Regions from separate parts of the Microbacterium sp. NC79 genome, predicted to be linked through region 1. Evidence: predicted binding sites of a transcription regulator. Region 1 holds the regulator's gene; each other region holds the start of a gene.
The links. Region 1 encodes LexA, which represses DNA repair genes until DNA is damaged. Its sites were predicted from a motif close to TCGAACANNTGTTCGA; they were not measured.
Positions count from the first base shown of each region.

Region 2: the regulator LexA is predicted to act here: its motif matches at 2,100-2,115, upstream of KTJ77_RS09355 (HNH endonuclease signature motif containing protein).
Region 3: the regulator LexA is predicted to act here: its motif matches at 5,345-5,360, upstream of KTJ77_RS00815 (HNH endonuclease signature motif containing protein).
Region 4: the regulator LexA is predicted to act here: its motif matches at 6,761-6,776, upstream of KTJ77_RS04410 (HNH endonuclease signature motif containing protein).

Region 1 is NZ_JAHQYI010000001.1:1,759,942-1,767,964, reverse strand. Features, by position in the region: gene metE (5-methyltetrahydropteroyltriglutamate--homocysteine S-methyltransferase) at 1-1,427, shown strand, start outside; gene lexA (transcriptional repressor LexA) at 1,591-2,286, opposite strand; gene KTJ77_RS07985 (LysM peptidoglycan-binding domain-containing protein) at 2,531-2,935, shown strand; gene KTJ77_RS07980 (histidinol-phosphate transaminase) at 3,062-4,141, shown strand; gene hisB (imidazoleglycerol-phosphate dehydratase HisB) at 4,144-4,749, shown strand; gene hisH (imidazole glycerol phosphate synthase subunit HisH) at 4,746-5,393, shown strand; gene priA (bifunctional 1-(5-phosphoribosyl)-5-((5-phosphoribosylamino)methylideneamino)imidazole-4-carboxamide isomerase/phosphoribosylanthranilate isomerase PriA) at 5,435-6,181, shown strand; gene KTJ77_RS07960 (SseB family protein) at 6,165-6,932, shown strand; gene KTJ77_RS07955 (DUF1844 domain-containing protein) at 6,985-7,392, opposite strand; gene infC (translation initiation factor IF-3) at 7,638-8,023, shown strand, end outside.
Region 2 is NZ_JAHQYI010000001.1:2,044,909-2,052,931, reverse strand. Features, by position in the region: gene KTJ77_RS09365 (FABP family protein) at 89-682, shown strand; gene KTJ77_RS09360 (folate-binding protein YgfZ) at 682-1,782, shown strand; gene KTJ77_RS09355 (HNH endonuclease signature motif containing protein) at 2,126-3,535, shown strand; gene KTJ77_RS09350 (NAD(P)/FAD-dependent oxidoreductase) at 3,637-5,046, opposite strand; gene KTJ77_RS09345 (class I SAM-dependent methyltransferase) at 5,043-5,861, opposite strand; gene KTJ77_RS09340 (phosphoglyceromutase) at 5,937-6,689, shown strand; gene phoU (phosphate signaling complex protein PhoU) at 6,768-7,439, opposite strand; gene KTJ77_RS09330 (cell wall metabolism sensor histidine kinase WalK) at 7,617-8,023, shown strand, end outside.
Region 3 is NZ_JAHQYI010000001.1:170,549-178,571, reverse strand. Features, by position in the region: gene KTJ77_RS13630 (putative Ig domain-containing protein) at 1-2,564, opposite strand, end outside; gene nadE (ammonia-dependent NAD(+) synthetase) at 2,844-3,662, opposite strand; gene KTJ77_RS00815 (HNH endonuclease signature motif containing protein) at 3,751-5,289, opposite strand; gene KTJ77_RS00810 (NAD(P)-dependent oxidoreductase) at 5,573-6,403, opposite strand; gene KTJ77_RS00805 (enoyl-CoA hydratase/isomerase family protein) at 6,404-7,180, opposite strand; gene KTJ77_RS00800 (SDR family NAD(P)-dependent oxidoreductase) at 7,180-7,935, opposite strand.
Region 4 is NZ_JAHQYI010000001.1:989,854-997,876, forward strand. Features, by position in the region: gene KTJ77_RS04380 (aminopeptidase P family protein) at 1-916, opposite strand, end outside; gene KTJ77_RS04385 (endonuclease/exonuclease/phosphatase family protein) at 929-1,969, opposite strand; gene KTJ77_RS04390 (PHP domain-containing protein) at 2,044-2,910, shown strand; gene KTJ77_RS04395 (DUF817 domain-containing protein) at 2,977-3,861, shown strand; gene KTJ77_RS04400 (DEAD/DEAH box helicase) at 3,866-5,314, opposite strand; gene KTJ77_RS04405 (ferritin-like fold-containing protein) at 5,794-6,507, shown strand; gene KTJ77_RS04410 (HNH endonuclease signature motif containing protein) at 6,787-8,023, shown strand, end outside.

The DNA.
Region 1 (8,023 bases):
TTGTCGGTGGCGTGATCGACGGCCGCAATATTTGGCGTGGTGACCTCGCCGGCGCTTTTGACAAGCTCGCATCGCTCGCTGAACTCGGTGCCGCGCAGGTTGCTGCTGGCACGACGACCTCGTTGCAGCACGTGCCGCACGACGTCGCTGACGAAACCCAGCTCGAGGCGCGTCTCGTTTCCTGGCTCGCATTCGCTGACCAGAAGGTTGGCCAGATCGTGACGCTCGCACAGGGCCTCACCGAGGGGCGGGAAGCGATCGCTGAGGAGCTTGATGCTGCGACTGCGGCTCTTGCGGACCGTGCGTCGGCTCCTGGCGTTCGCGTTGACGCTGTCCGTGCACGCACAGGTGCGCTGCAGGCTGACGACTTCGTGCGTGGCAACGAGGAGGAGCGCGTCGCCGCTCAGGACGCTGCCCTTGACCTGCCGCTCCTGCCGACAACGACCATTGGTTCCTTCCCGCAGACCGGAGAGATCCGTAAGGCGCGCGCCGCTCACGCGCGTGGCGAGATCGATGACGCCGCATACGATGAGTTCCTCAAGGCTGAAATTGGTCGGGTCATCGACCTGCAGCACGATCTAGATATCGATGTCCTGGTGCACGGCGAGGCCGAGCGCAACGACATGGTGCAGTACTTCGCCGAGTTGCTGGACGGTTTTGCCGTCACCCAGAACGGGTGGGTGCAGTCCTACGGTTCGCGTGCGACGCGTCCTTCGCTACTGTGGGGCGACGTTTCACGCCCCGCGCCGATGACCGTGCGGTGGGCGGAGTTTGCGCAGTCACTCAGCGACAAGCACGTCAAGGGCATGCTGACCGGCCCTGTGACGATCCTGGCCTGGTCGTTCGTGCGCGATGACCAGCCGCTCGCTGAGACGGCGAACCAGGTTGGTCTGGCTCTCCGCGATGAAATCGGTGACCTCGAGCAGGCGGGCATCGCCATCATTCAGGTTGATGAGCCCGCCCTGCGCGAACTGCTGCCGCTCAAGGTTGCCGACCAGCCGGCGTATCTTGAGTGGTCGGTCGGATCATTCCGGCTGGCAACCGCCGGTGTTGCGGACGCCACTCAGATCCACACTCACCTGTGCTATTCGGAGTTCGGCGTTGTGATCGATGCGATCACGGCGCTTGATGCCGACGTCACGTCGATCGAGGCTGCGCGTAGCCGTGGCGACGTGATTGACGATATTCGTGACGCGGGCTTCCCGCACGGCGTTGGCCCCGGCGTATGGGACATCCACTCGCCGCGTGTGCCTTCTGTTGATGAGCAAGAGTCGATCCTGCAGCGTGCCGCTGACGCCCTGCCGCACAAGCTCATCTGGGCGAACCCGGATTGTGGCCTGAAGACCCGCGGCTACGACGAGACCGTTGAATCACTGCGCAACCTGGTGGTAGCGACCAAGAACGTGCGCGAGAAGATCGGCGCGTAACGCGCGACAGCTCACAGCCCGCCCTACTCAATCGAGTGGGGCGGGCTTTCGCTTTGTGTGGCGCTGATGCCGGAACCGTGGCGCGACGATCAGCGCAAACAGCAAGAGGACTTTCGCTTGCCGACGGATCGGCTCGCGAAAGTCCTCAGGAGGATGCTGCAGATTACACGGCGCGCAGCACCGCAACAATCTTGCCGAGAATCGTGGCCTGGTCGCCAAGGATGGGCTCAAAAGCACTGTTGCGGGGGAGTAGCCAGGTGTGGCCGTCACGACGACGCAAAACCTTCACGGTGGCCTCATCGTTCAGCATGGCCGCCACGATGTCGCCGTTTTCCGCGTCGCTCTGCACGCGCACGACAACCCAGTCGCCATCGCAGATCGCGGCATCGATCATCGACTCACCGTTCACCTTCAGCATGAACAGTTCGCCCTTGCCAACAAGCTGGCGGGGGAGTGGGAAGATCTCTTCGACCTGTTGCTCCGCCGTGATCGGAACGCCTGCTGCAATCTGACCGACGAGCGGAACCAGTGCGGCATCGCCGACGGACGGTGCGGCATCGGCCGGGTTCTCGGCGGCGATGCCAGGAAGATCGATCAGCACCTCCATCGCGCGAGTCTTACCGGGATCGCGACGCAGGTATCCGCTCAGTTCGAGCTGACCCAGTTGGTGAGTAACGCTACTCAGCGACTTGAGGTTTACCGCGTCGCCAATTTCGCGCATGCTCGGCGGATAGCCGTGACGCGCGATGGAACGTTGGATCACTTCGAGGATCGCCATTTGTTTGTCGCTGAGGTTCTTGCGGCGACGTGTACGTGGGGCCTCATTGCCCGGACCACTCGCAGTCTCTTCCGCGCTCATTGCGTTCTCCTTTTGCCACCCAGCGACCAATGTCGGAGGTTGATGATGTGCTTTCGCTATCGAAACCGTATCCGACTTTTCGGATAAACAAAGACTTTTGTTCGAGTGTGTTGAAAGATTTTTTTCGAAGTCGTTCGAAAAACAGGTTGACATGTTCGAACATAGAACATAGATTCGGAACGTAGCTTCGCTTCCGGCCCTCCCGGCCGAGGGTTGGAAGCGAAGCGCACCACAAGGAGGAATCATGAGCACCATCAGCATCAACGCCACCGCTCGTCCGGCTCGCGTCGTTTCGGGGCCCGGTGTGGTTGCTGTGGCTGGTCATTCTGCGGTCGCCACGCGCCTTCGGATGACCGATCGCGGCCGCCGCGTACTCGCAGCCGTCGTTGCTCTTCCCGTCGTGGCTGCTATCGCCTTCGCCGTACTGAGTGGTGGTTCTGCGCAGGCTTCCCTCGATGAGGGCGTGCAGGCAACATTCGAAACGATCAACGTGATGCCAGGCGACTCGCTGTGGTCGATCGCGAGCGATGTAGCACCGCACGCAGACCCCCGCGATGTTATCGATGGCATGATCTCACTGAACGCGCTGCCCTCTTCAGCGATCACGCCAGGCCAGACGCTGGCCATTCCCGCTGAATTCACGAAGTAACACCGCCGCGATCATGCACGCGCTCAAGCGCGCCGCGCTGAGGATCAGGCCAGCCGTATCGAGACCCTGCGTAATGTTCGACCGCCCGGTTTCCGCGGCCGCCTACCGCAGACCTACCATGGAGTAGTGACGATCTCCTTCAGTGATCTGCCCATCCGCGACGAGTTTCGCGGGATGACTCCGTACGGCGCCCCACAGGCGCCGCTTCCGGTCGCACTGAACGTTAACGAGAACACGCATCCCATTCCGGATTCGGTGACGAGTGACATTGTTGAGTCCCTCTCGTTCGCGGTGCGCGACCTCAACCGGTATCCAGACCGCGAGTTCACGCTGCTGCGCGAGGCGTTTGCTCACTACCTCGGTCACGGGTTGACAGCCGACCAGATATGGGCGGCGAACGGCTCAAACGAGGTGCTACAACACATTCTGCAGGCGTTTGCGGGCCCCGGGCGCACGGTGATGGGTTTCGGGCCGACATACTCCATGTACCCGCTGCTGACCCGCGCGACCGGCGCGACATGGTTCGCAGGCGAACGCGGCGCCGACTACTCGCTGGCTGCGGCTTCCGCTGTCGCACAAGTGCAGGAAGTGAAGCCGGATGTGGTGCTGCTGTGTGCGCCGAACAACCCCACAGGAACGCCGCTGACACTTGATGTCATCGAAGCCGTATACGACGCAACTGACGGCATCGTCGTCGTCGATGAGGCCTACTTTGAGTTCGCCCCGCACGATGCCCCGAGCGCTCTCACGCTCCTGGAATCTCGCCCCCGTCTGGTGGTCTCACGCACCATGAGTAAGGCCTTCGCCTTTGCTGGTGCTCGCGTCGGATACCTTGCAGCTGACCCCGCCTTCATTGACGCGCTCCGGCTCGTCCGGTTGCCCTATCACCTCAGCGCGTTGACGCAGGTCGCGGCGCTGGCTGCCCTGCGTCACGCCGACACGATGCTGGCGACCGTTGACGACATTGTGGAACAGCGTGACCGCATCTCCGCGACCCTCGCAGCACTTGGCTATCGCCCCTACGAATCATGGACAAACTTCGTGCTGTTCGGTGGGGTAGCTGACCCGCAGGCAACCTTTCAAGCCCTGTTCGAACGCGGCATTCTGATCCGCGACGTCGGTATCCCCGGACACATGCGTGTGTCAGCCGGAACCGAAGAAGAAACCACCGCGTTCCTTGACGCCCTCGCCTCGCTAGGATTCTGAGTATGACCGCCCCCCGTATTGCTTCCCGCCGCCGTTCCACGAGCGAATCCACGATTGAGCTCGAACTGAACCTCGACGGCACCGGTCAGAGCTCCATCGACACGAGCGTGCCGTTCTTCGATCACATGCTGACCGCCTTCGCCAAGCACTCGCTGACTGACCTCACCGTGAAGGCCACAGGCGACACCCACATCGATGCGCACCACACGGTGGAAGACACCGCCATTGTGCTCGGCCAGGCGATTCGCGAAGCGCTAGGCGACAAGGCCGGAATCTCCCGCTACGGCGACGCCCTGGTTCCGCTCGACGAGGCCCTCGCTCAGGCCGTTGTCGACATCTCAGGACGCCCCTTCCTTGTGCACACCGGTGAGCCCGAAGGCTTCGAGTTCCACCTGATCGGCGGACACTTCACTGGCTCCCTCGTCCGCCACGTTTTCGAGGCCATCACCCTCAACGCAGGCCTGACCGTTCACGTCAACGTGAAGGGCGGTCGCGACCCGCACCACATCGCCGAAGCTGAGTTCAAGGCGTTTGCCCGGGCCTTCCGTCAGGCAAAGTCGATTGACCCGCTTGTCTCGGGCATCCCGAGCACGAAGGGTGCGCTGTGACCCGTCCGGTTGTTGCGGTGCTCGACTACGGGTCGGGCAACGTGCACTCCGCCGTTAAGGCACTGGATGCCGCCGGTGCCGACGCCCGCTTGACGAAAGACAAGAAGCTCGTCATGGAGGCACACGGTCTCGTCGTGCCTGGTGTCGGTGCATTTGCTGCCGTGATGGACGCGCTGCGCGCCGAACGCTCAGAAGAGCTGATCGACCGCCGCCTCGCCGGCGGACGCCACGTGCTCGGTATTTGTGTGGGCATGCAGGTCATGTTCGAACGAGGTGTCGAACGCGGTGTTGGCGCTGAGGGCCTTGGCGAGTGGCCAGGTGTCGTCCGCGAGATCGAAGCCCCTGTCCTGCCGCACATGGGCTGGAACACGGTGGAGGTGGGGGAGGGCAGCGCACTCTTCCGCGGCATTGAGAACGAGCGGTTCTACTTCGTGCATTCCAACGCCGCGCAGGAGTGGACCCTCGACGTCATTCCGCCGTTCCCACAGCCCAAGGTCACCTGGGCAACACACCACTCACGATTTATTGCTGCGGTTGAGAACGGGCCGCTGTCGGCGACCCAGTTCCACCCGGAAAAGTCCGGCGAAGCCGGGATCACACTCCTGAAGAATTGGATCGGCACGCTGGGCGGGGCTACGCTCTAACATCTGTGCCGTTTGCACGAAGGTTGCTTGCTAGAGGACTTATGAACGACTTCACGAACACTCCCGCGTTGGCTCTGTTGCCAGCTGTTGACGTTGCAGGAGGAAAGGCCGTGCGCCTGACCCAGGGCGAGGCAGGCTCGGAAACCAACTACGGTGACCCGGTTGACGCTGCCGCCCAGTGGCAAGAGCAGGGCGCCGAATGGCTCCACCTCGTTGACCTTGACGCTGCTTTCGGCCGCGGTGCGAACACCGCAGTGATCCGTCGCGTCATCAAGCAGGTACGCGGCCTGAACGTCGAGCTCTCCGGTGGCATCCGCGACGACGCGTCGCTGGAAGCAGCGCTCGAGACGGGTGTCACCCGCATCAACCTCGGCACCGCAGCGCTTGAAAACCCAGAATGGGCGGCAAACGTTATTGGCCGTTACGGCGAAGCAATCGCTGTCGGCCTTGACGTGCGCGGAACCACGCTGGCGGCTCGCGGATGGACGCAAGAGGCAGGCGACATTTGGGAAGTGCTCGCGCGCCTGGAAGACGCCGGATGCTCGCGCTACGTGGTCACCGACGTCACGAAGGACGGCACCCTCCGCGGACCCAACCTCGAGCTGCTTCGCGAAGTCTGCTCGCGCACGGTCAAGCCCGTTGTCGCCTCTGGTGGTATTTCGTCGCTTGATGACATTGCAGAACTGCGTGATTTGGTTCCGCTCGGCGTTGAAGGCGCGATCATCGGCAAGGCGTTGTACTCCGGTGCATTCACGCTGGCAGAGGCTCTGGATGTCGCAGGAGACTAACACTGCCGATTCGGCTGGCGTGCCCTGGGAAGGCAGGCGATTCGAACCCAACCCTGCTGCCGGCGATGACGGCTCAGCCGATCCCGCACTGCTCGCCGCTCTCACAAACTTTCGCAATGGTTCCGGCGACCAGATCGCCATTGTGGAGGCATTGCGCACCGCGCGCGTGCTCATCCCGCTGATCGCGGAGAAGGGCGACGAAGGCGTTGGGCCGACGGGCCTCACCGTCGACAAGACGCAGGAGCTGTCGATTGTGACGGTAGCCGCTCCTGACGGGCGCACCGTGTTGCCGATCTTTACGAGCGTGGATTCGATGCGCACGTGGGATCCGCTCGCTCGACCCATTCCCGTGGCCGGTGTGCGTGCCGCGCTCTCGGCCGCATCAGACCAGACCGATCTCTTGGTTGTCGACCCGACCGCAGAGACCGAGTACATTGTGCGTCGGCCCGCGGTGTGGGCCCTTGCGCAAGATGAGGCGTGGGTGCCGAGTCACGAATCACCAGAAGTGTTTCAGGCGCTGCAAGAATCCGTCGGCACGGAACTGGCCGTCATCGACCTCACGGTGGCCTCAGGCGATCCTGACGCCCGGCTTCGCGGCCCGGAGCTAATCGTGACGCTGCAGCTCGTCGATGGGCTCGATCAGTCGCAGCTCGATGCCGTTTTGCAACGTCTCGCACAGCGCTGGGCTGCCGATAACCGCATTGCCGTGCTCGTTGACTCTCTGTCGGTCAAGCTGAGTCGCGCCAATTAACGCAAAGCGGGCGCCGATGCTGTGCATCAACGCCCGCTCAGGACAACAGGTCTTAGTTGACCGGACCTGTCCACTTCTCGCCCGGCCCCTTACCGATGGGGTCGGGGATGGCCGACGCCTCACGGAACGCGAGCTGCACGGAGCGCAGTCCATCACGCAGCGAACGTGCGTGCATGTCGCTGACGGCGGGCGCGCCTGCAGTGATGAGCCCAGCAAGCGCATCGATCAGCTTGCGAGCCTCATCGAGGTCGATCTGCTGTGCGGCGTTGGGGTCGTCTGCAAGGCCGAGCTTGACTGCCGCAGCGCTAAGCAGGTGAACCGCTGCGGTCGTAATGACCTCGACCGCGGGAACATCGGCAATATCGCGCGCAGCCTCAGACGCTGCCTGGTCTGCTTTTTCCCACTGAGCCAGGCGCTCAGGGTCGTGTTCGTGGCTGTTTTCGGCCGGAATCGTGTTCACGTCTAACTCTCTGCTAAACTAATGCGGGCTCTGGGGCTTATGCCTCAGTACGAAAGTGGATCACATCCCACCCGCGCTTGCCGTTCTAGGCTACCGGGTCTGCGCTCCGCCTCCGAATCTGTCGGAGGTAGTTAGGGTGCAAAGCCGGCGTCTCACGTCGTGCGGGTGGAGTGATCATACCTTCGCCCGCGACACGAACCCTCGTATCGCGGTGGCTATGAACCACACATCCAGAGGAGTTCCGCATCAGCGATCCCCGCACCAACGAGCGCATTCGCGTTCCGGAGGTTCGACTCGTCGGCCCCGGTGGCGAACAGATTGGCGTTGTCGCCATTCAGGTCGCGCTTCGCCTCGCACAGGAAGCAGACCTCGACCTTGTTGAGGTTGCTCCTAACTCGAAGCCTCCCGTCGTCAAGATCATGGACTACGGGAAGTTCAAGTACGAAGCTGCTCAGAAGGCTAAGGAAGCTCGCCGCAACCAGGCGAACACCGTCCTCAAGGAGGTGCGTTTCCGCCTGAAGATCGATGCACACGACTACGAGACCAAGCGCAAGCGCGCTGAGGGCTTCCTCAAGACTGGCGACAAGGTCAAGGCAATGATCTTGTTCCGCGGTCGTGAGCAGTCGCGTCC
Region 2 (8,023 bases), 280 kb from region 1:
GTAGGTCTCCTGGGACTCGCCGGGGCGGCTATTGCTTTCGTGTCGGGCGCCGTCCTTTGGAACCTGTTCCGCGGCCAGCGCTAAGCGAATGATCGAGCTGCCGAGCGATCTTCCGGCGGATCTCGTTCCGCTCTCGTGGCTTCTTGGAGTCTGGGAGGGCGTTGGTGTCATCGACTACCACGTCGGTGACGAGCACTATTCCGGTGAGTTCACTCACCGAGTGAGCTTTAGCCACGATGGTAGTAGCTTCCTCAACTATTCGGCGACAGCGGTCATGGTGGACTCGCAGCGTGCGCTGGTCAGTGAGGCCGGTTTCTGGCGCCTGGTGCGCCCGCAAACCAAGGCCGATGCTGGCCCCGGGCTGTTGCCTGCGACCGCCGCGCCTGTCGTGCGCACCGTGCACGACGTCGAGGCGCTTCGCCAACCGAGTGGGGGCTTCGACATTGAGGTCAATGTCGTGCACTCCGATGGCATGAGTGAGCTTTACCTCGGTCAGGTCAACGGCCCGCGTATCGACATCGCAACCGACGCTGTCGTGCGGAGCGCATCGGCTCAGCCATACACGGCGGCCTCGCGAATGTACGGACTCGTTGAATCACACCTGTTGTGGGCGTGGGATATCGCAGCGCTCGGTGCGCCGCTCGGATCGCACGCTTCCGCACGCCTAGCAAAGGTTTCCTGATGAGCCGTTTTGCGTCTTTGCCCGGCGCTGTCGCCGGCGATCACGGTATCGCCCACTATGGGGAGCCGTTGCGTGAGCAGCGTGCGTTGGACCGCGGCGCAGCCCTGGCTGAACTCGCGGATCGCGCTGTCGTCACCCTGACCGGACCAGACCGCCTGACCTGGCTGAACTCCATCACTTCGCAGGCCGTCGACCGACTCGCTGCTGGTGACTCGACTGAACTTCTGGTGCTCGACGTGCAGGGCCGTGTGGAACACGCCGCTGGCGTCTTCGATGACGGTGAAACCTCATATCTGCTCGTCGACATCGACGATGCGGAACCATTGGCTACGTGGTTGATGCGCATGCGGTTCCGGGCGCAGGTGGAGATTGCTGCGACGACCGACTGGGTTCTCGTCGGCTACAACGCTGGTGGTCGCGCGGAAGAACTTGTGAAGAGCGTTCTCGGTGATGACGCTCGCATTTGGGTCGATCCGTGGAGCGCTGTTGCACCTGGTGGTTGGCAGTATTCGCACGTTGCTGAACACCCTGGTGCCGAGCGTGCTTGGCGCGAAGCCATTGTGACGCCCGCGCAACGGGATGCTCTTATCGCACAGCGTGGTTCCGTCACCACCGCCGGACTTCTCTCTGTCGACGCTCTGCGCATTGCGGCATGGCGTCCGCGGTGGGCAAACGAACGCGATGACCGCGTGATTCCGCACGAAGTCGACTGGTTGCGCTCCGCGGTGCACCTCAACAAGGGGTGCTATCGCGGGCAAGAAACGGTTGCCAAGGTGCACAACCTGGGCCACCCTCCGCGTCGCCTTGTCATGCTTCATCTCGATGGCAGTGACAGCGTGATTCCGGCGCCCGGAACGACGGTATTCAATGGCGAAGACGAGGTCGGCACGGTGACGTCGGCGGCGATGCACCATGAACTCGGACCCATTGCTCTGGCCATCGTCAGTCGTCGCGTGCCTGCGGACGCGGTCTTGAGCGTTCACCTCGATGAGGCTGTCATTTCGGCGGCCCAGGAGGTCATTGTTCCGGCCGACGCTGGCGCCACTGCCAACGTGCCACGGTTGACTCGATTGTCGCGGCGTCCGCTTAAGCAGGACTAAGGCCGTTCCGCGTCTTGACGCGGGCGGGGGAGTGCCTTTGGCATGCTGTCGCACGCGTGCGGTGCGTGTTGTGCGGGGCGGGTGCTTGCGCTGCGGGGTGGGTGGGGCGTGTGTCGGAGGCTCGCGGCATAATCGTGCCAGGTCGAGCGTCTTACCGCGCGACGTTCTCCGCACGCGGTTGGTGAGGGTTGCTCTCGTCGCTCTCCAGGTCTGAGTGGCGCGTCTCCCAGCGCCGAGGACGCGTTCTTCTAGCAAATGTGATCCCATATGTGCGTTCGAAAGAATCGGGAGAATTCTTGAGAAAATGCTTGCATCCTTCGAATATGTATTCTAAAATGGGGGTATGACCAATCCACATCTCACCCCTCTTCTCGAAGCCGTTGCGGCGCTCGAGTCGGCGTGGTGCGATGCGGAATGTGGCACCGATTTAGACCGCACGCAGCTGCTGGCGGTGAATGCCGCGATGGGAACATTGCAACGACGCTTCGACGGACTCCGCGCGGAAGTCGCCGCAGGAATCGAGCATGAGTCACGGCCTGAGTTGGGGCCGGATGGGCTCGCGAAACAGCAGGGTTTTCGCAACTCGGCGACGCTGATCGCGGCAACCACCGGTGGCACGACCGGCGATGCGTCAAAACTCACAAAACTAGGTAAAGCGACCGCGCCGCGGTCGAACCTGCTCGGCGAAAAGTTGCCCCCGAAATATCCGGCAGTGCAAGACGCGCTGCAGCGGGGCACGATTGCCGCAGCAGCCGGATCGCTCATCGTTGGGATGCTTGACCGTGCCCGCCTGCACGCCAGCATCGAACAGGTCGGTGAAGCCGAAGCTCTTCTGGTGGAGGGTGCTGCGGGGCTCTCGTGTGATGACGTCCGCAAACTTGTCACCCGGGCCGAGGCCTGGCTGAACCCCGACGGTGTCGAACCCCGCGAAGATGAGGCCCGCGCCAGCCGGTCACTGACCATGTTTGAGCGCGACGGGTCCCTGTTCGTCAACTTCCGCACCGACGTCGCGTCGGGCGCCCCGATTAAGAATGCGATCCAAGCCTGGGTCACTGCGACCTTCCAAGCCCGCAACACCAACGCCAACGCCGCCGCCGGTCACAGTGAAACGTGCGAAGGCACCGCCACCGGGGACGCTCCCGAGGGGTGGACCATGCCGGGTGATGATCGCCGCACGGTTGCGCAACTGCAAGCAGATGCGCTCACCGCGATCTGCGAGCACATGACCGGATGCGACAACAACGAACTCCCGCTCACCGGCGCGACTGTCATTGTCCGCGTGAGCCTTGATGATCTCACCACCGGCACCGGTGTCGCGACGATCGACGGCACGGATCAGCCGATCAGCATCAGCACTTGCAGGCAGATGGCCGCGAGCGGCGGTGTCATTCCCGCCGTCCTCGGCAGTGACGGTGAGATTCTCGACTGGGGCCGCGAAAAGCGACTCTTCACCCGGGCTCAACGCCTCGCCCTCGTCGAACGAGACGGCGGATGCGTCATGTGCGGACTCCCACCCCAAATGACAAAAGCCCATCACATTAGATGGTGGCAACGAGACACCGGACCAACCGACCTCAGCAACGGGGTCCTGCTCTGTACGAGCTGTCACCATCGCATTCATGACAATGGCTGGAACATCCGCGTCGACGGCACGAAACGTACGTCGAAAGTGTGGATCATCCCACCCGCCACCGTCGACCCGACACAAACCCCACGCCTTGGCGGCCGCGCCCGCTACGACATCGCCGCCTAACGACACGACCACCTAACGACGCGATGGCCTGACGACGCGATGGCCTGACGACACGATGGCCTGACTCCGCTCCGCCGGGGCGTGACCCACCGATTCGCGCCCTACCGGGTTAGATCTCTCAGCGCACACTCCGCGGCCTGCATTCCACTCATCCCATGCACGCCCGCAGCAGGAGACGTCGATGCGCCGCCCAGATAGACACCAGGGACCCCGGTTCGATATCCAAGCGACCCGAGACGCGGCCGCATCACCAACTGACGCAACGACGTCGCACCACCCGCAATGTCACCACCAACGTATGCCGCATTGTGCGCTTCCAATGCCGCGGGGCCACGCACATTGATGCCCACGATCCGCTCACGCAACCCCGGCGCAAACTCTTCCACCCGCGACAGAATGCGATCAGTTTCGTCTCCGCCCCACGCATGCGGAACGTGCGCATAAAGCCAAAACGGAACCACATTGCCGACCCGCCGCGAAGGATCAGTGGTGTGCGGCTGCGCGGTGAGGATGAATGGACGCTCTGGCATCCGCCCCCGACTCATCGCCGACTCAGCCGCACGCATCTCCGCCATGGTTCCGCCGACATGAACGACACCAGCGCGCCGCGACTCCTCATCCCGCCACGGCACCTCACCCTCAACAGCAAGGTCGATCTTGTAGGCAGACGGACCCTGCCGAAAACGTCGCCACGAACGACCCACACCACGGGGCACATCGCCGATCATGGGGAGAGCAACAGCGGGCGGCACCGTAAGAATCACAATGTCTGCACCCAGATCCTCAGTGCGAGTGACCCGAACGCCAGTCTCAATACGCCCGCCCAAACTCAACAGCTCTGCAGCCAAAGCCTCCGTCAGCGCACCAGCCCCACCCTGCGCCATCGGCCAGCCATGCGCGTGCGCCAGCGCACCCAACATGATGCCAACCGACGATGACACCAGCGACGTCAACGGCATAAACGCGTGTGCGGCAATACCGCCAAACAGGGCAGCCGCCTGCGGCGTACGGAAATACCTGGCCGTCATCGTCGCAGGGGGCAACGCACGCATCCCCAACCGCGCCAGCATGATCGGATGCCGCGGCCAACTCACCAGCGGCGCAAACGAGGTTTCAGCCAGGGCCTCCGGTCGAGCAGCAAGCGGTCCGAACAACCGCCGCCACCGCTCACCATCGGAGCCGAGTGCCATCGCCGTCTCATCGATATCGCGGTACAGCGTCGCCGTGCGTTGCCCGAGCAACGGATGCGCCAACTCAATCGGCGCATGCCGCCAGCGCAACCCGTGCCGCTCGAGATTCAGCGACTGGAAAAACGGTGAAGCGAGAGCCGCGGGCAGAGCGGTGGAACAGTCATCATGCAAGAGCCACGGAACCGTGAGTTCTGACGTAAGAGCGCCACCGCCGATACGGTCGTTGGCCTCGTAGACCGTGACCGTGATGCCCGCCTGCGCGAGCCGAATAGCCGCCGCCAGCCCGTTCGGTCCGGAACCGACAATCGCTGCTGCCGTCATGGTGCTACCGCCGCCCAATCAACCGTCACTTCGCCCAGACGCCACCGCGACGGCGTACCCTGGACCGGCCACCCCGCATCCTTGACCGCTCGCACGGTCGCGAGCCACCGTTGCACGGGGCCGAAGGTACCGAGCGGCGCGTTACGTTCCCACGCATCATCAAGAGCCGAGATGTACGCATGAACCCGCTCGCCCGCAACGTTGTGATGAATCAACGCCTTGGGCAGGCGCTCCGCCACGATGCTCGGCGCCACCAGCCCGGCGAGGCGAAGTGACACCGTCAAACGAAGAGGAGTCGCCGTGTGGTCAATATCGATCCAACTCGAGACGCGTCCGATCTCATCACACGTGCCTTCAACGAGAAGGCCACCGGGATTCAAACGCCCAGCCATGAGAGCCCACGCCGCCAGCACGTCTGCCTCGTCGTACTGCCGCAACACATTGAAGGCGCGAATAATCTGCGGGGCACGGTCGGTGGGCGTCTCAAACCCGCCCTTCAGGAAACTGACGCGCGCATCAGCAGGAAAAGCCGTGGTTCCGCTGCGCACCTCCGCCAGCTGTTCGTTTGCTCGGGCGACCCGTTCAGGGTCAATCTCGATGCCGAGCACCTCGACGGTCGGATGCGCCTTCACCAGACGCGCATACAGTTCGAATGCCGTCACGCCTGAGGCGCCAAAGCCGAGATCAACCACCAGGGGAGAAGCTGCGGAGGTGAACTCGCGACGCGCGGCAATCCAGCGGTCCACGCGGCGCAACCGATTGGTTCCGGTGGTTCCGCGAGTTGCGTGCCCCGTGGGAGCCGTGCGCCGTGCCATGACTCAATCTTGCCAGGCGTCGGTGTATGACATCCCGCGACGCGGCGAGGCTTCGCGCGCCGGTAGGCTGTGAGCATGACGGAGCCCTACACTCTCATCCTCCTTCGCCACGGACAGAGCGAATGGAACCAGCTGAACCTGTTCACCGGTTGGGTCGATGTTCGACTCACGGAGCAGGGCAAGAACGAAGCGCGTCGCGGTGGCGAGCTGCTGGCCGAAAATGGCCTCCTGCCTGACGTGCTGCACACGTCGCTGTTGAGCCGCGCAATCCAGACCGCAAACATTGCGCTGGACGCTGCCGACCGCCTGTGGATCCCGGTCTCGCGTTCATGGCGCCTCAACGAGCGCCACTACGGCGCTTTGCAGGGCAAAGACAAGGCGCAGACGCTCGAGGAGTTCGGCCCCGAGCAGTTCCAGCTGTGGCGACGTTCGTTCGACGTGCCGCCGCCCGCACTCGACGACGCGAGCGAATTCAGCCAGGTTAACGATGTGCGCTACGCCGACATCGACGGTGAACTGCCGCGCACTGAGTCGCTGAGCCTCGTCATCAACCGCCTCCTTCCGTACTGGGAGAACGCCATCGTTCCCGACCTGCAGGCGGGCAAAACCGTTCTCGTTACCGCGCACGGCAACTCGCTGCGTGGGCTCGTGAAGCACCTCGAAGGCATCAGCGACGAAGACATCGCTGCCCTCAACATTCCAACCGGTATTCCGCTCGTGTACCGTCTCGACGCTGACCTGAAGCCGCTCGGTGCTGGTGAGTACCTGGACCCGGAGGCCGCAGCTGCCGGCGCAGCCGCCGTGGCAAACCAGGGCGCCAAGCACTAAGTCTTGAAACGCCAACGGCGGCTCGGTGATCAGTCACCGAGCCGCCCTTGTTCGTTTTCGTCCTGGAGAGGAACCGCGTTAGTCCTGAACCGGAACCGCGTCGGTGTCGGCTGCCCAGTCACCCGTTGCCAGGTAGACAACCTTCTTCGCGACCGAGACGGCGTGGTCTGCGAAGCGCTCGTGGTAGCGGCTCGCCAGGGTCGCATCGACCGTAGCGCCAGCTTCGCCCTTCCAGTTTTCGGAGAGCACCTTCTCAAAAACGGTGGCGTGCAGCTCGTCCACCGCGTCATCGTCGTTACGAATGACATCGGCCAGACGCAGATCCTGCGTGCGCAGAAGTTCCGTCAGCTTGCGAGCGATATCGACGTCGAGCTCACCCATCTTGGTGAACGTCGACTTCAATCCCTTCGGAATGGCGCGCTCCGGGAAGCGGTAGCGGGCCAGCTGAGCAATGTGCTCAGCCATATCGCCCATACGCTCAAGCGATGCGCTCACGCGCAACGCCGTCACCACGGTACGCAGATCGCGTGCAACCGGCTGCTGGCGAGCGAGGATCTCGATGGCAAGTTCGTCGAGTTCGACGGCAAGCTCGTCGATGCGGCGGTCGTTGGTGATGACCTCGTCTGCCAGGGTGACATCGCTGCCAGCAAAAGCCTGCGTCGCCTTATCAATGGCATCGGCGACAAGGTCAGAAATCTCGACGAGACGCGACTGCACCTCGTCCAAAGACTGGTGGAATACTTCGCGCATCAAAACGCCTTTCGTTATGACTGAATCGGGTGTGCAAAATGGGCACGGCAGGTCGCATCCGATTCTGGTGACCAAAGGTTAACGATTGGTGCCCTCTGCGTGAATAGTAGACGGCGAGGCCCCGCAAATCGCGGAAACTGGCCGCAGAGGCCAAGGTGAACAATCTACGCTGGAGTTATGAACTCGCTGGAGCTCTCGCTGCTGTCGCTATGCCTGGGGCTCATCCTCGGGGGCGGCGTCGCCCTATTGATCGTCGTCGCATACCGCACGCGTGACAAGCACCTGCAAGAATCCAGCACAGAACTGCCTGATGGCCTCGCGCTCGTCATGGAGGGTATGGCTGATGCCGCCGCCGTGATCGATACGTCCAACCTCATTCTCGCGACCTCAAAGGCGGCAGGCTGGCTCGGGTTCCGTGCTGGCGCGACCCTGCAAGATCAAGACTTGCGTGCGCTCGTGAAAGAAGCGCGGGCATCGGGCGTTCCGGAGACCCACTCCATGCGGCTACGTATTGGTGATGTTTCGACCGAGACGCGCCTCGTGTCAGCACGCGCCATTGCTCTGGGCGGCAGGCTCACTCTCCT
Region 3 (8,023 bases), 1.6 Mb from region 1:
ATCCATTCGTCGATGACGGAACCATTCTTTGCGCGCAGCACGGCAGTCATCGCATCAGCACCTGGGGCGGATGCGTGCCACACCATGTCGGTGGACTCTGCGGCGTTGTCTGACGGATCGAACGTCGCCGCGTCTGGCATGCGTTCGACGGTGATCTGCGGGGCGCCGAAGACCTCGATCGTCACGGTCGCCGAACGTGCTGACTGCGCGGTGGTGATGACAACCGCGGTGGCGCCAGGCGCTTCCGGCGTGCCCACGATGGTTCCGCTCTCCGCGTCGAAAACCAGGCCAGCGGGCAGCGCACCCTGCACGCCAACGGCATCTGCCTGGTTAAGGATCTCTGCGAGCGGAACGGTGACGTGCTCGCCATGCGGCAGCTCGATGACGTCGCCGTCGTTGTGTACGAGGGTGGTGGAATCGTCAATCATGAGCTGCATGTCGTTGACGATCTGGCGCGCGTCGCCTGCGGCGTGCGGGCTCTGCTCCGTGACACGCACGATGATGTCGGCACCGGTGGTCGGGGTTCCGCTCAGTACCGGCACACCGGCGTCCGTCGTGACGACGTTCAGTCCCGCCGGAATCGCCGTGGCGCGGCCGTCTGCGGTAACGAAATCGATGGCGTAGGTCGCGTCGGTGGCAGCCTCGAGCACGAGGGGCCAGACCAGCGCGTCACCGGCCTGCACGACGGTGCCGGATTCGATCGGGAACACCGTGGGCGCTGGGTCGATGACGATCTCGGCCGTGATGGGCAGGTTGTCATCCTCGAGGAGCGTGATGAGCGTTGCACCCACCTGCGTCGGAACACCCGTGATGGTTCCACTGTGCGTATCGAACGTGAGACCAGCGGGGAGCGACGATGCGTCCAGGTGCAGGTCGTCGGCAATGCCGTCGATGTCGCGAATCGCCAGCTCGTAGGGGCGACCGACAATGCCTTCGGCGAGAGGAAGATGAACCGACGTGCGGAGCACGTGGGTGGGGGCTGTCGATGGTGTGACGACGACCGGCGCCGTCTGCTGTGACGAGTAGAGCAGGCTTTCGTACCGTTGGGTTCCACCGTTTTCGTAGGCGGTGAAGCTGAGCTGCTTGCCAACCAGGTCTGGCGTGACGACGAGTGTGGGTGCGCTTTGACCGACAATCGGCATGTCACCCGCAAACCACTGGTAGCGCACGTCAAGGGCGTTGGTAGCGGCGTCGACCGGAACGCGGAAGGTCACATCTGCCGTCACGGTGTCACCCACGACCGGTGCCGCATGCTGCTCCGGGATGTTCACGCGGAACGCCGCACCCGGCTCAATGTCTGTACGCGGCTGCGCGAGGCAAGACTTACGGTCGTTGGATTCGAGGAGGTCGCGCATCGTTTCGGGCACGCTCTGCGCGGACTTCTCGGCGATGGAGAACGAACCATTGCTCTTCCAGACGCGGTCATACGCGGTTCCGGTCTTCCAGTTGCCGTTGATCACGCTGCCGTATGTCGAAACCACGATCGATCCGTACTTCTCCGGCGCGATCGTCATCTGCGTTGTGTCGGCGCGCGTGAGGCTCTGGCTGGTGCTCCACGCCACGTGCGCGCCAATCGTGACGCCGACCTTCACCTTGAGGAGCGAGAATTCCTTTTCCAGAGAGATGGAACCATCGAGCCCCCAGGAGAAGTCATCGGTGCGTTGCGCGGAGGAACTAATGCCGTAGCTCGCTGGCGAGGAGGATGAGTTGCGCACGCTCCACCACATCCCGCCTGGAGGGCAGTCTTGCGAAACGATGTACTTGCCAATGACGGCGTCAGACAGAGCGGGGTCGATGGCCACGGCGCTCGGCAGGAAGTAGCCATCTGCGGTGGCGAGTGCTGTTTGGCCGACCGGCTGGTCGTTGGCATCGAATGGCTTGACCCACAGGTTGCTCTTGGCGCCGCTCGTGCGGGTGCTTAGCGCGACGGCGCCGGCGAACATCTGCGCCCGAAGGAACTCCCACTCCGCGAGGATGGGGTCGTTCTGAATCGCGAACTGGGTGCTCTTGTTCTTTTCGGTCTCGGCCGCGGTGCATTTCACGAGGGCAAACATCTTCTTCTCACCGAAGAACCCGGAGTCGGGGCGCGCGAGACAGTACTCGGGGTACTGCCAGCTACGAACCACGAAGCGCGGCTGCGTGGAGCCGGGGCGAACGTTGTTGGCGGCGAGCGTGTTGTCGCGTTGTTCGGCGTCGGTGGAGGTTGCCGTGTCGAGAGGCTCGATGATCCAGCTCACGTTGGCGCGGCCCGTGCATTCGGACCAGGAGACACCACCCGGGCCAGCGACGACAAGGCAGAGATTGTTGTAGTCGGCGCGGGAGATCATGACGGTTCCGGGCTGCTTCTCATTCGGCGTGATACCGATGCCCTTCACATTTTTCGTGGAGAAGTTATCGGCGGCGACCCCAATGATGAGCGCCTGGCCGAGCGGGAACCCGTCAGCCGCGTGCGCGCTGGGAGTCGGTTGGAGAGGTAGCGCGGCCATCACGAGCCCGAGGCTGAGGGCTGCGGCGATGAGTGCCCGACGGCGGTGACGCGTCGGTGTGGTTGTCGGGTCGCTCACGATTCTTGGCCTCTTTGTTGATCGGTTCGTCAGAGTGTTGACCGCACGATCGATGGCGCACGACAACGATGCGCCGCGCGGCTATCCCCGGTAAAACATCATCCGGCCATACACGGCAACTAAAGTTATACCGCGTCAACATTTCGCGGCGCAACCCTCATGTCTGAAAGCGCCACGATTGGTGCCCGATGTCGTGGCAACTCGAGTATCAGCGGCGCATGTGCGATGCGTCAGGCGAGCATTGGTGCGCTAGCGATGCGCGAAGTAAGCCGTGGTGGCCTAGTTGCGCCACCAGGTGTCGTCAGGGGTGACCGGGAGTGAGCGCTTGTGGCGGCTTCCGAGGTACTTTGCCTCGAGTTTCGCGGCCACTTCTGGCGCAATCTCGCGGCCCTCAAGATAGTCATCGATATCGACGTAGGAGAGGCCGAGTTCGTCTTCGTCAGGCCGACCAGGGGTTCCGTCGAGGAGGTCGGCCGTGGGCTCCTTGTAAGCAAGTCGGTCGGGAGCGCCGAGTTCGAGAAGCATGGCACGCCCCTGGCGCTTGGTAAGGCCGGCGAGCGGCAGGATGTCTGCTGCGCCGTCGCCAAACTTTGTGTAGAAGCCGGTGACCGCTTCGGCGGCGTGGTCGGTTCCGATGACGATCATGCCGTGCTGGCCAGCGAGGGCAAATTGCACGACCATGCGGGCGCGCGCCTTGATGTTGCCGCGCTGAAAGTCGCTGATCTCGTCGCCCGACTCCTCAATTCCGGCTTCGATGCCCTGCACACCCGCCGCGATGTTGACGGTGAGCTCACGGTCGGCGCTGATGAAGTCGAGTGCTGCCTGAGCATCGGCTTCATCCTTTTGCACGTTATAGGGCAGGCGGACGGCGATGAACTGCGCGTCCGCTCCGTCTGAGCGGCGGCGCTCAACCGCGAGTTGCGCGAGTCGTCCTCCGAGCGTCGAATCTTGCCCACCCGAAATGCCCAGCACGAAACCCTTCGCGCCGGTCGTGCGCAGGTAGTCAGCGAGAAACTCGACGCGACGCTCAACTTCAGCGCCAGGATCGATAGTCGGCTGCACCCCGAGGGCGGCAATGATTTCCTGCTGAAGCGTCACGTCATTCTCCGTTCGATGCTGAACTCGCCCTCCCAGTATGCCGCCCCCAGACGCCGGGAGAGATATGCCTCAAGGTGCGCGCCTGTACTCAGAACGGGGCACTCTCGAGTTCGGAACCCTCACCGCGTGGTTCGCCCATCATGAGACGCCGGCGATGCGCCTTCCGCGCCTCGGCCGCAGCGTCAGCTCGGCTCGCACTCTCACCGCCCCCAGCATCGGTCTCTGTGTTGGTATCCACGCTGGCACCAGCATTGGCAGCCACGTTGGCACCCGCAAGGGCATCCTCGTTGACATCAGCACCAGCGCCAGTGCCGCCCCGGGTCCCCGGATCGGGGCCAGCATCCGAATCGTGACCAGAACCCGGACTGGAACCGGGGTCGGGGTCGGGGTTAGAGGGGAAGAATCGCAGTGTCGGGGTCGGTGTGTCGATATATGTGCGCCCGCTGGGGCTCGTCCACCGCAGCACCCCGCGACCTAGGTGCGTGATGATCCACGCTGCGGCGTGCTTCATGTCGTGGTGGCGCGGGCACAGGAGTGCCATATTGTCTAGACACGTTTCGCCTCCGTCAGCCGCCGCATGACTATGGTCTGCGTCGCATCGGTGCGCCGGCTGGCGGCACCCGGGGAATCGACAGTGCTCGTCACGCACTCGCAGGGCGCGGCGCAGGTCTTCATTGGGACGGTAGCGGTCGATGGCCAGAATTGCGCCGTTCACGGGGTGTGTCATCACGCGATCCCATCCGGCGGCCGGACCCACCAATCGCCGCGCCGTCTCTGCATCAATGGGCCCGGTTCCGATCAGTTCAGTACCGACGTCGGTGACGCCTGCTGCCGTCAATACCGGCACCGTAATCTGCACACGCGCGGTGATCGCCGCCAGCGCGTCGCCGCTCGCCACCGGGCCGCCGCCGAGAACGAGATCTCCGAGGATATCTGCACGAATTTCATCGCGAGACCGTTCATCGTCGGGATCGACTGCCTGACATGCTTTCGCCATCGACGTCAGTCGGTCAAACATTCCGTGGGCGATGATGGCGGGCAGAACGGCAAGAACCTCCGCCATTCCGTCGTCAACATCTCGCACCTCAACCCGCCGTTGCGCCCGTGCACGCTGATGACGCTCCGCAAGACCGCACTCGTGAATCTGTGCCGCAACAGCAGGCAGAACTGCGGCAAGACGCCCGGGCGACAGTTGCTCGGCACGCTCGATAGCCGCCGCCTCATACCTATCGTGCGCATCTCCCGCTGGCAGCCCATCGCTCGCTCGAGTAATCGCATTGACGTGAGCCGGCGTGATGCGCCCCTCGCGCAGCGCCTCAAAGGTCTGCGGAAAGATATGCGCGACATCCCACGCGTGCGACATGCGACGTTGCACCGTGCGGTCACTCACTCGCAGTGCAGCGCCAATCTCGGCGCTCGCTGTGCGGAGCGCCATCTCTCGTTCACCAACGGGCGACGGCATCTCGGCCGTCATTTTCTCCGCCTGGGCGAAGACGGCGGCGTATAGCGCCATCTCCATCGCAGCGAGCCCCGCCATCGCGGACTGAATCTCACGCAATGCATCGACAGCGAACACGAAGGCACCCGGCGGGTCAGCCGGGACTTCATTGATGCTATCGATCGTCATGAGACCATTCTCCCACAACTACTAGCATATTTGTTCTAAGATGATGAAACTCTCATGGAACAAATATTCGAAGCGTTGAGCCTGAGCGGAGACATACGCACGCGAGCATCGCGCACAGTTCAACGCCAGAAAACCGACTCTCGACCGTGCCGACTACCGCCACGACACGGCCGCCCATTGCGCAAAAAATCGGGGCTACACCGACAAAACGGTGTAGCCCCGATTCGGAACCACGCGACAGGCTCCGCAGGAAGCCCAAGCGCCCCACGCAACCGCCCGGTGCTTAGTCCAGGAAAATGTCCGGGAACAACCGGTTGTCGGGGGTGCCGGGCACGGCGGCGTATCCGGAGAAGTCCGTCACGCCTTCCTCCGCCAGGACGTCTTCGACAAGGTAGGTGTTTCCGGTGGCCTCACGAGACGGGCGATTCAACACAGCGTAGGCAGCGTCAGCGTAAATCTCGGGGGTGCGGGAGGCGGCCATGACCTTGTCGCCGCCAAGGAGGTTCTGCACCGCTGCGGTCGCAATGGTCGTGCGCGGCCAGAGCGCGTTGGCGGCAATACCGTCGGCGGCAAATTCGGCTGCCAAGCCAAGAGTTGCCATCGTCATTCCGTACTTCGCCATCGTGTACGCGGTGTGCGCTCCGAGCCACTTGGGCGAAATGTTCAGCGGTGGCGACAGCGAGAGAATGTGCGGGTTGCTGGACTCGCGCAGAATCGGAACCGCGGCGCGGGACAGCATGAAGGTTCCGCGCACGTTGACATCTTGCATGAGGTCGTACTTCTTCGCGGCGAGGTCAACCGAGCCGGACAGGTCGATGACGCTCGCGTTGTTCACGACAATGTCGATGCCGCCGAATTCGCCTCGCGTCTTCAATACGGCGTGCGCGATGTCATCGTCATTACGCACGTCGCCGACGATCGCCAACGCGCGCCCTCCGGCAGCGACAATCGCCTCAGCGGCGGTGTGAATCGTGCCTTCGAGGGACGGGTGCGGGGTGTCGGTCTTGGCGAGCAACGCAATGTTGGCACCGTCAGCGGCCGCGCGCAGCGCGATCGCGAGACCGATGCCACGGCTACCGCCGGACATCAGGATGGTTTTTCCTGCGAGTGACATTTATTTGGCCTTTCGGGCGGAACGGTCGGCGAATGCTTGCACTCGTGCCTGAGCTTCCGGCGTGTGGAGTGCGGCATCGATCGTGCGGGCTTCTTCGGAAAGTTGTTCAGCGAATGTGCGGGTGGGCTGCGAACGGATCAGGCGCTTTGCCTGGCCGTATGCACCGGCGGCACCAGCCAGCCACGACTGCGCAACCTCCTCGGCACGCACCTTGACCTCATCAGGGGCAACAACTTCTGCGACGAGCCCCCAGTCCAACGCCTGCTGCGCTGACAGCAGCCGATCGGACAGCACCAGCTGCAGCGCACGACGCTCACCTACCGCCTTCGCGAGGCTCGCCGTCACCGAAAGGTCCGGTGTCAGGCCCACATTGGCGTACAGGCTGCCGATCTTGGAGTTCTCTCCAACGATGACGTAGTCGCTCGCAAGGAGAATTCCGAGTCCGCCGCCAGCTGTGGTTCCGTGTGCGGCAGCAACCACCGGAATCGGCGACTCCACAAGTGCGAGAATTCCGGCATTAATGGTGTGTGCGAGCTCCTGGATCGTGAAGTCGCCCATGCCTTGCGCCATCGCAAGCACGTCACCGCCCGCGCAGAACGACGGCCCGGCAGCGTCAAGGAGAATCGCCTTGACGTCATCGCGTGAGGTTGCCTCGGCTGTCACTTCTGCCCAGGCGAGCGCCAGGGCCTGATCAAACGCATTCATGCGCGCAGGGCGGTTCAGCGTGATGCGCGCGAGTCCGTCAACGACGGAAAGAAGGATGGGGGATTCGCTCATTATTTCGGTGCCATTCGGATCGCGCCGTCGAGACGGATTGTCTCGCCGTTCAGATAGTCGTTGTCAACAATGTGGGCCACAAGCGCCGCAAATTCATCGGGTCGTCCGAGACGCGAGGGGTACGGAACCTGCTGGCCAAGGGAGTCCTGTGCCGCCTGCGGAAGACCGGCGAGCATCGGCGTCTCCATGATGCCGGGGGCAATCGTGCACACGCGGATACCGTGACGCGCCAATTCACGAGCGACCGGCAGCGTCATCGCGTGCACGCCACCCTTCGATGATGCGTATGCGGGCTGGCCGATCTGCCCATCAAAAGCCGCGACAGATGCGGTGTTGATGATGACGCCACGGTCATCCGTTCCGGTGTTCTTCGCCATGACGGCAGCCGCCTGCGACAGCACGTTAAAGGTGCCGACGAGGTTGATCTGCACGACCTTTGCAAAGTCGGCGAGTGAGGCAGGGTTGCCATCGCGGTCCAGCACCTTCGCCGGCGGGGCGATGCCCGCACAGTTCACCACAACACGCAGTTGTGCGCGTGTCGCGGCCGCAGCAACAGCGGCGGCAATCTGCTCAGGGTTGGTGACATCTGCGGCCACAAAGTAGCCGCCCAGCGAGGCCGCAACGTCAGCGCCCGGAGACGACTCCAGGTCAACAATCGTCACGACAGCACCCGCTGCCGTCAGCCGCTTCGCCGTGGCCAGACCCAGGCCACTGGCCCCGCCGGTCACGAGCGCACTAGCGCCTGCGATATCCATAGCTCTCCTTCGAACTCATCAAACCTGCGCTCTCCCCACACGGCGAGCGCGTCCCGTACCGACAATGGAACGAGGAACCAGCGACGTT
Region 4 (8,023 bases), 770 kb from region 1:
AGAAAGTGCCGTTCACGGGGAAGGTGCGGGTGATGTCGGCGGTGTACAGGCTGTCGACCTCGACACCAGCGTCCATCAGCACCAGTTCGCCATCGACAACCTTGCCGTCGTTGCGGGTCCAGTGCAGATAGCAGGCGTGCGGGCCGGCGGCAGCGATCGTGTCGTAGCCAACACCGTTGCCATCCATGCGTGCGCGACGGGCGAAGACACCCTCGATAACGCGCTCACCGCGGCGGTGCTCGGTGGCGGACTTCAGATCGGTGAGGACGTCGTCAAACGCAGCCGCGGTGACATCGACGGCGAGCTGCAGCTGAGCGATTTCGTAGTCGTCTTTGACGAGGCGTAGTTCAGAGACGAACTGGGTCAGCTCGTCGCTCTCGTCGACGACGAGGTCAGCGTCGCCTGTTTCGAACGTGTCAAGGTGTCGCGTTGCGACTCCGAGCGCGGCGGAAACCTGCTCGAGCGACGGTCGAGGTCCGATCCAGAACTCACCGATCGACGCGTTCGAGTAGAACTCGCTCGTTGTGCGGTCAGCGCGTTCGCGGAAATAAAGCGTGACGTCGTGGCCTTCGGCTGTCGGGTCAAACACCAAGACGGCGTCGGGCTCAGAGTGCGCGCCCCAACCGGTGAGGTGGCTAAACGCCGAGTGTGCCCGGAAAGCGTAGTCTGTGTCGTTGCTGCGCTGCTTCAGCGCACCAGCGGGAACGACCAGGCGCTTGCCAACGAACGCGGCACTCACCGCGGCGCGACGACGGGCAGCAAACGGGGCCTGCTCGATGAGTGCGGGAGCGGAATTGTCGGGCTCTGCCCATCCGGTCGAAATCGTGTCCAGGAAGCCCTGGGGAAACGGCTGCTTGCGATTGACGTTTACCGGCGCCTCTGCTTCGGTTTTCGTCGTTGATTCACCACTGGTCATGGCTCAATCCTCTCACGGTGAGACAGAGTTGGCAGGTTCCAACTGCACGATGAGGGGGCGATGGTCGCTCCCCGAATCGTCAAGCGATTTCAGAACGACTGACCCGGTCGCCACCCACTGTGACGAGGCCATGACGTGGTCGATCGGGGCGCCAGCGAGCGCGGGGTAATCGGTGGGCCATGTGCCGATGGAACCGTTGCCTGTCGCGGTCGCCGCATCGGTGCACTGACCCATCAAGCCACCCTCAGTGCCGTAGCCGGCCATGTGGTCAACGGTGGCGTTAAAGTCACCGAGCAAAATGACGTTGTCGGTAGAACACTGGTCGGCAACCCACTGCAGGTCGTGCTTCCACGCATCCATGGCGTCGAGGCGGGGAGCGACGGCGTGGACCGCGACAAAAATCGGGCCAGCGCCGTCAATCGGCATAGCGACGAGGCTCGGCACGGTTCCGGTGTTGCTTGACCCGTCTTTCGATGAGGCAATCACGGAGTAATCGCCGAGATCGGGCGAGATCAGGAGGGTGGTCTCCCACGCTTGTGGGCCGTAAGCGACCTTGTCGTTGTAGGCGACGTGATGAACCCACATCGGCGAACCCAGCACACTCATTTCTTCGGCTACGCGCTCGCCGACCTCTTCAGAAGTTTCCGGCAGCGCAATCACGTCTGCACCCATCGCGACCGCCGTCTTTGCGATCGTGCTGGCGGGCGTGGCTTCGCCTGCCGTGTTCCAGGTCATCACCCGCAGGCTGGATTCCGTTGCCTGGGGGAGACTCTCGGAACCAACTCCGCGGGTCAGCATGATGCCTGCGTTTGCGCCAGCACCGATAAAGCAGATGAGGGCGACGCTCGCGGCGAACCCGCGGATCGGCTTCGCCATCGAGAGCAACAGGGCGATCAGAGTGAGGGTCGCAAATCCGACTGCGATGGGGCCGCGAACGGCGACAAGTTGCACGAAGGGGAATGTGTTCTCGAGCTGAAAGAACTGCGGCCACGTGACGATTGCGGTGGCAACAGCCAGCACAATCGTCACCAGAACTCCGAACAACCGCAACACGCTTAAAGCCTACGCGGATGTGCCTGTGAGAACGGTCGAGAGCGCCTGTTCCTTGGCTCCGATATTGTTCAGATATGGCGAATACACAGCGATGGAACGGTCCGAGTGACCTACACCTGCATTCGTCGCGCTCAGACGGCACCCAACCGCCAGCCGAAGTGCTTTCATCCGCCTACGAGTACGGTCTTCGTACCGTGGCTCTGACCGACCACGACACGACGGCAGGGTGGGAAGAAGCGACGAGCGCCGCCCGCGATCTCGGCATGACGCTTTTGCCTGGCATGGAGTTCTCCACCCGATATCAGGGCGGCTCGACGCACATGCTTGCCTATCTATTTGACCCTGACCACGACGGAATCCTGGCCGAACGCGAGAAGATTCGCGCAGACAGGCTCTCCCGGGCCGAGCGCATCGTGCGAAATATTCGCACCGACTACACGCTTGATTGGGATGACGTGCTGGCGCAGCGCACGGAGGACGCGAGTGTCGGCCGCCCGCACATTGCGGATGCGATGATTGCCCGCGGCATCGTGAAGAGCCGCGAGGAAGCCTTCGCAGGGATTCTGCACCCGCGGATGGGATACATCATTCCGCTGTACGCGCCGGATCCGCGTGACGCGGTGCGGCTCATTGCTGACGCGGGTGGCGTTTCGGTAATCGCTCACCCGGCAGGGCGCAACCGGATGTTGCCGATGCCCATCATCGAAGAACTCATCGGTCTCGGCCTTGGCGGCGTGGAAATCGGGCACCGCGAGAACACGCCGGAGGGTAAGCGCGTGCTTCACGCGCTCGCTGAGCGTCACGACCTGATCGTGACTGGCTCCAGCGACTATCACGGTTCCGGAAAACCGAATCTGCCGGGTGAAAACACCACGAGCGATGCGAACGTGGCGCGCATTATTGATCGCGCCACGGGGATCGATCCGGTTTATCCGACGTAGGCATGGCGCGGAACCACATGGCGCTTGTCACGGGATTCCTTGCGGATAGGTGCGCTACCGTGAGGCGTGCTTCAGCCCACGCGACTTGAACAACGCATTGATGCGGCCGCGCGCCGCTGGCTCGCCTCAACACCCGCGGTCGGCTTTCGCGCCGGCCTCGTGGAGTTCGGCGTCTTTCTCGTTAAGCAAGCCTGGGCGTGCCTCTTTGGGGTGCTGTTACTGATCGCCATTGTGCTGGTGCGCACGTTCTATCCCGCTGATCTCGCGCTGACCCGCAACGATTTGCTCACTCTGATCGCCATCGGCATTCAGATTCTGATGCTTGTCGCGCGGCTGGAGGCCGGACGCGAGCTCTGGGTCATCATGATTTTCCACGTCGTCGGAACCGTGATGGAACTCTTCAAAACGGACGTGGGATCGTGGCAGTACGAAGCTGAGGGGTTTCTGCGCATCGCCGCGGTTCCGCTGTTCTCCGGCTTCATGTACGCGGCCGTCGGCTCGTATCTGGTGCGCGTGTATCGGCTCTTTGACCTCACCTTCACGCGTTATCCGCCCGTATGGCTGACAGCAATCGTCGCCACACTGATCTACGCGAACTTTTTCACGCACCACTGGATCGCCGACATGCGCTGGTGGTTGACCGCCGCCGTCGTGGCGCTGTGGGGGCCGACGGTGATGCACGCACGGTTCTGGCGCCGCCGCGTCAAGCTCCCGCTGATCGTGATCTTTGTCGGTGCCGCCGGGTTTATTTGGATTGCCGAGAACATCGCGACGGGCGCGGGGGCGTGGCTCTATCCCAACCAACTCGATGGGTGGCAGATGGTGTCGATCTCGAAACTGTCGAGCTGGTTCCTGTTGATGATCATCTCGGTCGTGCTGGTGACGCTTGTCTATCCGCCGCGGAAACACAAAACCTCCGTGCCAGCCGAAGCTGACACGGAGGTGAAGTGATAGGTTAAGCCGCTCCGCCACCCTGGGGTGCGCCGCCGCTTGAGGGGCGACGACGGCGGCGACGACGCTGCGGTGCCGGGTTGCCGTCGTGGTGCTCAGCACCCTTGCCATCGTGCGTTCCTGCGCCGTTGCGAGGCGCTTCTGCAACAGCGCCCGTGGTTCCGGCGGTCGCGCCTTCTGCGGAGTCGCCACCGCGGTTGCGGCGACGGCGCGGTGCATCGCCATCACGCTTCGGCTTCTGCGTCGCAACCGTCTGCGTCGTCGGCGCCTTGCGCAAACGACCCTTGGTTCCGGCCGGAATGTTCAGGTCGGAGAATAGGTGCGGGCTCGATGAGTAGGTCTCGGTGGGCTCAGGTTGGCCGAACTCGAGGGCGCGGTTAATGAGCGCCCACTTGTGCAGGTCTTCCCAGTCCACGAAGGTGACGGCGATACCCGTGCGGCCGGCGCGGCCGGTACGACCCGCGCGGTGCAGGTAGGTTTTTTCGTCGTCGGGGATCGTGTGGTTGATGACGTGCGTGACGTCGTCAACGTCGATTCCGCGGGCGGCAACGTCTGTTGCAATCAGCACGTCACGCTTGCCAGCTTTGAATGCAGCCATGGAACGCTCGCGCGACTCCTGGCTCATGTCGCCGTGCACAGCGGCGACGTTGAAGCCGCGGTCGCCGAGCTCGTCGACGAGCTTCTGCGCTGCACGCTTGGTGCGCGTGAAGATGACAACCTTTTCGCGACCTTCGGCCTGCAGGATGCGGGCGATGACCTCATCCTTGTCGAGCGAGTGCGCACGGTAGACAAGGTGGTTGATGTTGGCCTGCGTGAGGCCCTCGTCAGGATCAGTCGCGCGAATGTGGATCGGGTTCGACATGAAGCGGCGGGCAAGCGTCACGATGGTGCCAGGCATCGTGGCCGAGAACAGCTGCGTGTGGCGTTTGGCCGGAACCTTCGAGAAGATCTTCTCGATGTCGGGGAGGAAGCCAAGGTCGAGCATCTTGTCTGCCTCATCGAGAACAACTTCGGTTGCCTCGCTGAGGTTCAGCAGACGCTGGTTGGCGAGGTCAATGAGGCGACCAGGCGTGCCGACGACGATCTGTGCGCCCGCCTTGAGCTGGTCAATCTGACCTTCGTAAGCCTTGCCGCCGTAAATCGCGACCACGCTGGTTGCGCGGTTCGACGTCAGCAGGTCCATGTCTTCGTAAACCTGTACCGCAAGTTCACGAGTCGGAACCACGATAAGCGCCTTGACGCCTGGTTCCGGATTTGCGCCAATGCGCTGCACAACGGGGATTCCGAAGCCGAAGGTCTTACCGGTTCCGGTCTTCGCCTGGCCAATAACGTCTTGGCCCGGCATCGAGAGCGGAATGGTCTGCTCCTGAATGGGGAATGCATCTACGATGCCGCGCGCTGCGAGCGCGTCAACGATGTCCTGGTCAACACCCAGGTCAGAGAAAGTGGTCACGTAATGTGCGCCTGTCTGGCAGTGAAAGTCTGCCGCTCAGTGGTCCACGCCGTTCTCTCAGCTCCGGGCGCGGGGGTTCTCATCCAACGCAAGAACCATTCCATCGTACCGGAGGCGCGCTCTCGCCCCGGTGACCGGCCAGTTTCTGCGTGTCAGGGGTGCGCGGTGGGTGTGGGGGATCTGTGGTTCCGGGATGGGGGATGGGGCTTGTGTGGTTGCTTCTGTCGGCCGGGGTGCTGCTGCTGAGCGGCAGGGGATGGGAGATCTGTGGTTCCGGGATGGGGATCGGGGATCTGTAGTTCCGGGATCAGATGGAAGACCTGTGGGTCGGCGGGTGGTGCTCTGTGGATGCAGCGGTGGTGCTTGCGTGCGGCAGGGGTGGGGTTTTGTGATTGCTTCTGAGGGCCGGGGCGCTGCTTCTGAGCTGCAGGGGTTGCGGAATATCGGTGCTGGTTGGCAAGGGCAACTAGGCTGAACACGTGGTGAAGTGGTTCTGGCAGCGTCGGCCTGAGGGCAGACAGCTCACATTGCGGTCTCGCGGAGACTTTGGCGACGCAGTACGCGTCGATTTCGCCGAGTTGGCTCCCGATATTGATCGGTTCCTCGGGCAAGCCGCCTATCTGCAGCTCGGATACTTCGAGACCATCACCCGCCTCATTCGCGCCACTGACGATCTGGACGAAAAAGAGGCGCTATCGCGGGCGGCGGGTGCGGCGCTCACCAAGCACCGCGGCCTCACTGACCTCATTGTGGAGCGGGGCAAAGAGCCCACCGCGCTGATGTTGCCGTTCCGGGAAGAACTTGACGCGTTCCGACGCAAGACCATCGGCAAACGTCCACGCGAGACCATGCTTTCTGTGCACATTACGGCAGGCATGCTCGATGACTTCTACTTGGCGCTTGCCTCCAGCTACGGCGACACTGGTCGCCGCGTCGCTCGCATTCTTGGCGTGGATAACGACCGCGCTCAGATCGCCGAGATCATTCACCAGACGATTACGAGCGACGACGAATGGCGGTGGCTCCTATCGATGTGGGGTCGCCGTTTGGTGGGTGACACGCTCTTGGTCGCGCGTGCAGCGCTCGCCTCTGAGCGCCTTGATACCGAAGATGAGGAGCGCGTCGAGCCGGTTTTCACCGCGCTGATGGGCTCACACGCGAGGCGCATGGACGCGATGGGGCTCGCTTCGTAACACCCGGGTTGTATCGAGGCTCTAACGCTGGGCGTGCGGGTGGAATGCCGGATGCTGGTGGGACAATGGTGCCAGGTTAGGTATCGCGATGAGCAACGTTGTCCCCGCACGACCGCTGAGCACAATTTTCATCCCTCGCCGCACCTGATTGGGTCTTCTTATGTGCGCCAGGCTTGCAAGCTGAGTCGCTCTGCGAGCCTCATATGCTCGCTCAGATAAATCGCATTTAGTTTCGAGAAAATGCTTGCATCCTTCGAATATGTGTTCTAAAATGGGGGTATGACCAATCCACACCTCACCCCTCTTCTCGAAGCCGTTGCGGCACTCGAGTCGGCGTGGTGCGATGCGGAATGTGGCACCGATTTAACCCGCACGCAGCTGCTGGCGGTGAATGCCGCGATGGGAACATTGCAACGACGCTTCGACGGACTCCGCGCAGAAGTCGCTGCAGGAATCGAGCATGAATCCCGGCCCGAGTTGGGGCCGGACGGGCTCGCGAAGCAGCAGGGCTTTCGCAACTCGGCGACGCTGATCGCGGCAACCACCGGTGGCACGACCGGCGATGCGTCAAAACTCACAAAACTGGGTAAAGCGACCGCGCCGCGGTCGAACCTGCTCGGTGAGAAGTTGCCGCCGAAGTATCCGGCAGTGCAAGACGCGCTGCAGCGGGGCACGATTGCCGCGGCCGCCGGGTCACTGATCGTCGGGATGCTTGACCGTGCCCGCCTAAACGCCAGCATCGAACAGATCGGTGAGGCTGAGGCTCTTCTGGTGGAGGGTGCGGCGGGGCTCTCGTGTGATGACGTCCGCAAACTCGTCACCCGCGCCGAGGCCTGGCTGAACCCCGACGGCGTCGAACCCCGCGAAGATGAGGCCCGCGCCAGCCGGTCACTGACCATGTTTGAGCGCGACGGCTCCTTGTTCGTCAACTTCCGCACCGACGTCGCGTCGGGCGCCCCGATCAAGAACGCGATCCAAGCCTGGGTCACTGCGACCTTCCAAGCCCGCAACACCAACGCCCACGCCAACACCCACGCCAACGCCGGTCACAGTGACACGTGCGAAGGCGAAGCGTGCGAAGGTACGGGCGAAGGCACTAGCGCGGGCTCGGGCTCGGGCTCGGGTGCGGGTGCGGGTGTAGGTGCAGGGTCGGGTGCAGGGGCAACCTCTGCGGCCGGGGACGCTCCCGACGGGTGGGTGATGCCGGGTGACGATCGCCGCACCGTCGCGCAACTCCAAGCAGACGCACTCACCGCGATCTGCGAGCACCTCACCGGATGCGACAACAACGAACTTCCACTCACTGGCGCGACTGTCATTGTCCGCGTGAGCCTTGCTGACCTCACCGCCGGCACCGGAATCGCGACGATCGACGGCACGGATCAGCCGATCAGCATCAGCACTTGCAGGCAGATGGCCGCGAGCGGCGGTGTCATCCCCGCCGTCCTCGGCAGTGACGGTGAGATTCTCGACTGGGGTCGCGAAAAGCGACTCTTCACTCGGGCTCAACGCCTCG